2 regions of the Xanthomonas graminis pv. graminis genome follow, and region 1 is predicted to be linked to the other one. Evidence: predicted binding sites of a transcription regulator. Region 1 holds the regulator's gene; the other holds the start of a gene.
What was found. The regulator FliA, encoded in region 1, starts transcription of late flagellar genes. The targets are predictions, from matches to a motif close to TAAAGTTTNNCNNNCNNNGGCCGATAA.
Positions count from the first base shown of each region.

Region 2: the regulator FliA is predicted to act here: its motif matches at 1,985-2,011, upstream of KHF85_RS06260 (methyl-accepting chemotaxis protein).

Region 1 covers NZ_CP076255.1:2,220,728-2,224,139, reverse strand. Annotated here, with positions in the region: gene flhF (flagellar biosynthesis protein FlhF) at 1-1,056, shown strand, start outside; gene KHF85_RS09705 (MinD/ParA family ATP-binding protein) at 1,043-1,936, shown strand; gene KHF85_RS09700 (RNA polymerase sigma factor FliA) at 1,933-2,682, shown strand; gene cheY (chemotaxis response regulator CheY) at 2,701-3,093, shown strand; gene KHF85_RS09690 (protein phosphatase CheZ) at 3,093-3,412, shown strand, end outside.
Region 2 covers NZ_CP076255.1:1,451,785-1,455,196, reverse strand. Annotated here, with positions in the region: gene KHF85_RS06260 (methyl-accepting chemotaxis protein) at 1-1,813, opposite strand, end outside; gene KHF85_RS06255 (pectate lyase family protein) at 2,339-3,403, opposite strand.

The DNA of each region.
Region 1 (3,412 bases):
CTGAGCCCGGCCGCCACGCCGGGCGCCCCGGCTGCGCCCAGCGCCGAACCGGTCGCCGCCGCCACGGTGCCGGCCCCCGCTGCCGGCAGCGCCGGGATCCCGGCGCTGCCGGCCCTGACGCCGGTGCCGAGCTTCCCGGCAGCGCAGAACGACGAACAATTGACTCAGCTGCGCGACGAACTGGCGCTGATGCGGCAGATGATCGAGCGCGAGATGAACCGGCTCACCGACGAGCGCCTGCGCGGTTCGCCGGTGCGCGCCCAGGCGCTGGAGCTGATGGACGACTACGGCTTCGACAGCGGCCTCATCCGCGACGTGGTCATGCAGATCCCCGCCGACCTGGAGCTGCACCGTGGCCGCGGGCTGATGCTGGGGCTGCTGTCCAAGCGCCTGCCGATCGCGCCGCTGGATCCGATCGAGGAAGGCGGCGTGATCGCCCTGATCGGCCCCACCGGCGCCGGCAAGACCACCACCATCGCCAAGCTGGCCTCGCGCTTCCTGGAACGCCACGCCGCCCGCGACGTGGCCCTGGTCACCACCGATACCATCCGCGTCGGCGGCCGCGAACAGCTGCACAGCTACGGCCGCCAGCTCGGCATCGCCGTGCACGAGGCCGACAGCGACGCCGCCCTGCAGCAGTTGCTGGAGCGCCTGCGCGACTACAAGCTGGTGCTCATCGACACCGCCGGCATGGGCCAGCGCGACCGCGCCCTGGCCGCACAATTGCACTGGCTGCGCGCCTCGCGAGTGGTCCGGTCCTTGCTAGTACTCCCTGCCAACGCGCATTTCTCCGACCTGGACGAGGTGGTGCGCCGGTTCGCCGGCGCCGATCCACAGGGGGTGATCTTGACCAAGCTGGATGAAACCGGGCGGTTTGGCAGTGCCCTGTCGGTGGTCGCGGACCACCGGCTTCCCATCACCTGGGTGACCGATGGTCAGCGCGTGCCGGACGACCTGCACCGCGCCAACGCCGCCAGCCTGGTATTGCGCCTTGAAGATTTGCGGCGCGCTGCCGATAAGCCCTGTACTCCGGAGCAGAACCATGCCGTCGCGTGATTACGCCAATCTCACCAATGCCTTCCCCCTGTCGGCAACCCGCAGCGAACCGCTGGGTCCGCTAGGCCCGGTGCGCACGATCGCCGTGACCGGCGGCAAGGGCGGCGTGGGCAAGACCAACATCTCGGTCAACCTGTCGATGGCGCTGGCCGACATGGGCAAGCGCACCCTGCTGCTGGACGCCGACCTTGGCCTGGCCAACGTCGACGTGCTGCTCGGGCTGACCCCCAGGTTCACCCTGGCCGACCTGGTCGCCGGGCGCTGCACCCTGGAAGAAGTGCTGATCGACATGCCCAACGGGTTGATGGTGGTGCCCGCCGCCTCCGGCCGCCGGCACATGGCCGAACTGCCGCCCGCTCAGCACGTCGGCCTGGTCAACGTGTTCTCCGAGCTGCAGCGCGAGCTGGACGTGATGATCATCGACACCGCCGCCGGCATCACCGACAGCGTGCTGACCTTCTGCCAGGCCGCGCAGGACGCGGTGGTGGTGGTCTGCGACGAACCGGCCTCGATCACCGACGCCTACGCCCTGATCAAGGTGCTGTCGCGCGAACGCGGCGTGGACCGGGTGCAGATCGTCGCCAACATGGTCCGCGACGCCAACGAAGGCCGCCTGCTGTACGACAAGCTGAGCCGGGTGTGCGAGAAATTCCTCGGCGACGTGTCGCTGAACTACCTGGGCTGCGTGCCGCAGGACGACTGGCTGCGCCTGTCGGTGCAGCGCCAGCAGCCGGTGGTCAAGGCCTACCCGTCCAGCCCGTCGGCGCAGGCGATCACCGAAATCGCCCGCCGCACCTCGCGCTGGCAGGCGCCGACCGTGCCACGCGGCAACGTCGAGTTCTTCGTCGAACGGATCATCCAGCGGGGGGTCGCCGCATGAACGCCGCCGCCCAATACCGCGCCGTGCAGCGCAACAGTTCCAACGACTACATCGCCCAGCATTCGGACCTGGTGCGGCGCATCGCCCACCACCTGGCGGCCCGGCTACCGGCCAGCGTCGAGATCGACGACCTGATCCAGGCCGGCATGATCGGCCTGATCGAGGCGTCGCGCAGCTACGACGCCGACCAGGGCGCCTCGTTCGAAACCTACGCCTCGATCCGCATCCGCGGCTCGATGATCGACGAGATCCGCCGCGGCGACTGGGTGCCGCGCTCGGTGCACCGCCGTGCCCGCGACGCCGCCTCGGCGGTGCGCAAGATCGAACAGAGCACCGGCCGGGCCGCTGCCGCCAACGAAGTGGCCGCGGCGATGGACATGCCGCTTCCCGACTACATGCGATTGATGGAAGATGCCGCACGCGGCCAGGTACTGAGCCTGGAGTCGCGGGTCGAGGACCATGGCGAGCTGGACACCATCGCCAAGGGCGGCCCCAATCCACAGCAAATGCTGGAACGCAGCGAGTTCGGCCGCGAGCTGGGCAAGGCGATCGGGCAGTTGCCCGAACGCGAGCAGCTGGTGCTGTCGCTGTACTACGAACAGGAATTGAACCTGAAGGAAATCGGCGCGGTGCTCGGTGTCAGCGAGTCGCGCGTCTGCCAGATCCACGGCCAGGCCACGGTACGCTTGCGCGGACGCTTGAAAGCGTTCGAAGCGGCAGACGCCGGCCTGGAAGACGAAGAATAAGACCCAAGGGAGTTAGCGGTGAACAAGAACATGCGGATTTTGATCGTGGACGATTTCTCGACGATGCGGCGCATCGTCAAGAATCTGCTCGGCGATCTGGGCTTCACCAACACTGCAGAGGCCGAAGACGGCAACAGTGCGCTGGCGGCACTGCGCTCGGCACCGTTCGAGTTCGTGGTCACCGACTGGAACATGCCCGGCATGACCGGCATCGACCTGCTGCGCAACATCCGCGCCGACGACAAGCTCAAGCACCTGCCGGTGCTGATGGTGACCGCCGAGGCCAAGCGCGAGCAGATCATCGAGGCGGCGCAGTGCGGCGTGAACGGCTACATCATCAAGCCGTTCACCGCGCAGACGCTGCAGGAGAAGCTGGGCAAGATCTTCGAACGCCTGGGAGCGACCGCCTGATGCAAGCCACCGCCGAACGCAGCGCCCTGATCGAACGCCTGCAAGGTGCGCTGGACGCACTGGAGCGCGGCGACGAAACCGCCTGGCGCAAGGAAATCGACACCCTGGCCGCCTGGCGCACGCGGCCGATGATGCAGGGCCTGAGCCGGCTGGCGCGCGACCTGGGCCAGGCGCTCGGCGAGCTGCCGGTCATTCCCAGCGAAGCCGGCGAACTGGACGACGCCTGCTCGCGCCTGGACCACGTGGTGGAGATGACCGAGAAGGCCAGCCACCGCACCCTGGACCTGGCCGAGGAATGCCGCGCGCTGGCCGAACAGCT
Region 2 (3,412 bases), 770 kb from region 1:
CAGTTGAAGGGTGGCGAATACCGCATGCGCCGCTCAGAACTCCTGCCAGTCCTTGTCGGTGGTCATCGCGGCGACGGACGACGAACGACGCGCAGCGATCGGCGCCGGCACGCGCCGCTTCCACCGCCGCATTCAAGGCCAGGATGTTGGTCTGGAAGGCGATGCCGTCGATGACGCTGATGATGTCGGCGATCTTCTTCGACGAGGCTTCGATACCGCTCATCGTGCTCACCACCTGGCCGACCACCTCGCCGCCTTCCGAGGCCACCGATGCGGCACCGGCCGCGAGCTGGTTGGCCTGGCGCGCATGCTCGGCGTTCTGCTTCACGGTGGAGGTCAACTCCTCCATCGAGGCAGCGGTTTCCTCCAGGCTCGCAGCCTGCTGTTCGGTGCGCCGCGACAGGTCGTCGTTGCCGGTCGCGATCTCGCTGGCCGCGGCGTTGATCGACACCGCCGAGTGCTTGATCCGGCCGACGATCTCGGCCAGCTGCTCGGCGGTGGCGTTGGCGTCGTCGCGCATCTGCGCGAATACGCCATGGAACTGGCCGTGCATGCGCGCGGTCAGGTCGCCGGCGGCGATGGACTGCAGCAAGGCCGACAGCGACTGCAGATTGCCGTCGGCGGTGGTCATCAGCTGGTTGAGGCTCTCGACCATGACCCGGAAGTCGAACTGGAAACGCTCGGCGTCGCCGCGGGCGCTGAAGTCGCCATTGGCGGCGGACTGCGCCAGCTGCTTGATCTGGCCGTTCATCGCCGACAGGTTGGCCTTCACCTCGTCCATGGTCTGGGTGAACGCCGCTTTCTCGCCGGGCAGGCGGTCCATGTCCTGGCTGAGGTCGCCGATCGCGTAACGGCCCATGATCTGCGCCAGCTTCAGCTGTACCGCGACATGCGCATCGACCACGCTGTTGGTTTCAGCCGCCATGCGCCCGTAGTCGCCGGGGAACACCGCCGCATCCATGCGGTAGCTGATCTGGCCTGCGTCATGGCGCTTGGCCATGTCCAACTGTGCGGCGATCAGGTTGCGCAATTGTTCCTGCATGCCATGCATCGCGCTCAGCAAACGGCCGGTTTCGTCGTTGGCAGCAGTGTTCACGTCGTTGTCCAGTTCGCCGCGTGCGATCGCTTCGGCGGCGCGCGTGGCGCGGCCCAGCGGCACGGTCAGGCTGCGGGTGATCAGCCAGGCCAGCAGCGCGCTGACCACGACCACCGCCACGCCGCCGCTGATCAGCATGATGCGGCCGCGGTCCATCGCCAGATTGGCGTCGGCATAGGCCTTGGCGCCACGCTTGTGCTGCCGCTCCGAATATACGTCGATCGCCTCCTGCCACTTCTCGGTGGCCGGTCCTGCCTCCTTCATCAACACAATGAGCGCCAGATCGTCCTTGTCCTCCATGCCGAGGTCCAGCACCTTTTGATTGGCCGCGCGGGTCAGCGCGTAGCGGTCATCGATCTCCTTGCGCATGTGCGCGGCAGTGGAGTCCGAAACCGGAATCGCATAGAGCCTGTCATGGTTGTCGCTGTAGCGGGCACGCTCGCCCTCGATGGCCTTGGCGAACTGGAGATTTTGCCCGCGCGTGGTCGGCAGGACGATGTTGCGCAGGTTGATGGCCACGTCAGAACTGGCCTTCTGCATCTCGCCGACGTAGCCGAGGATGGTCAGGTTGCGCTTGACGATGGTTTCCATGCGTTCGCGCGCCTGCGCCAGGGTCATCAACCCGGCGACGACGAGCGCGCAGGAAAGCAGGATAAGCACGCCGAACGCCGCAGAGAGCCGCGTGCCGACCTTGTAGCGCTGAAGAAATCCGATCATGGGACACCTATTTGGGGGGAAAGGAAATGGAACTGCGCCACGGCTTACAAACATGCGGAACCTGGCACAAAATAAAAAGATGCGTAACGGTGCTGGCACGGCTGGGCAGCAGTTAAAATGGGTTAAGCTTCTGCCTGCCGAGCACGAGACCACTGTCGATGCTTGGGCGATGTAACGGCGGCGGCCACAGATTCTTGATGCGCAATTGCGCATGTTTTTTTGAACGCCGTTACAGAAGTGAGCGGCATGTGCAGACCGGCCGGCGAGGCCGTCGCGAGACGCCCGGATCGATGAAATCGATGTGAAAAATGCCATCTGGCAAGCGCGACTGCGACGCGATCGCGTTATGCACCGGCGACGCATTACGACTCGCATGCACTGCGGGCCTGGCATGCACCGATCGGCCGATGCGGCGCGGATCCGTGCACGCGCCGCGCGCATCGCATGCGCGGCGCGCATGCGGAAGGACGGGCCAGCGGCAACGCCCCGGACCGAGCCGGGGCGGCCGCACGGCGGTTACACGGCCTATTCAGCCAGGTTGGTGCCTGCGCCGGCCGTGGCGATGACCTTGGCCTTGACCTGCGCGGCCGGGATCGCGGTGTACATGTAGCCCAGCGGCTGCGGGAAGGTCTTCGACGAGATCCAGGTGCTGGCGTTGGCGTAGGGCTTGCTGGTGCTGTCCGGCACGCTCCAGGTGATGCCGCTGCCGACGTAGTTGTTGATCAGGTCCCAGTCACCGATTTCGCTGCTGTCGCGCGAGGTCACCGGGTTCTTCGCATTCTCGAAGTAGTTGGCCTCGATCAGCGCCACCGCGCCCATGCGCACGTTGATGCCGGAGGTGAGCACGTTGTTGAAGTAGTTGTTGTAGATGTGGCTCAGCCCGCGGCGTTGCAGCGGCAGCCGCGATTCCACGTTCTCGAAGCGGTTGTGGTGATAGGTGGTGCGCGCGGCGGCGTTCTTGGTGTCGTTGTCGCTGTAGCCGTTGAGCGCGACCTTCTGGTAGTCGTGCACGTGGTTGTACGACACGGTGACGTGGTGAGCGCCCTTCTTCATGTCGATGCCGCCGTCGAAGGAGGCGTCGCCGGCGCCGGCGCACTTGGTCAGCGAGGCGAACAAGGTGTTGTGGTCGACCCAGATGTTGGACGGTTCGCCGGTGGAATTGCCTTCCAGCGAGATCGAGTCGGCGTCCTCGCCGCCCGGCAGCAGGCCGATGGTCATGTTGCGGATGATGATGTTGTGCGCATTGCCGCCCACCCACAGGCCGAAGTTCGCCGACGAGCCGTTGGCGCCCTTGATGGTGATGTTGCTCTTGTTCTTGATCTGCACCGTCCTGGCCGGCAACTGCCACTGCGCGCAGACGTTGCCGATGCTGGCGAAGTTGAATTGGCCGGTGTAGTTCAGCACCAGGCCGCCGCTGCCGGAATAATGATTGATCGCGGCCTGCATCGCCTCCATCGTGGCGACGTTGATCGGAATCGCATTGCCGCCGCCGGTGGTGGCGGCGCCGTAGCCGACCGGACCGGCGACGGCCGGCGATATGCAGAAAACCAAGGCAAGCGCGAGCGTGCCCTTGAGCGGCTGGATGTTCATCAGACTCTC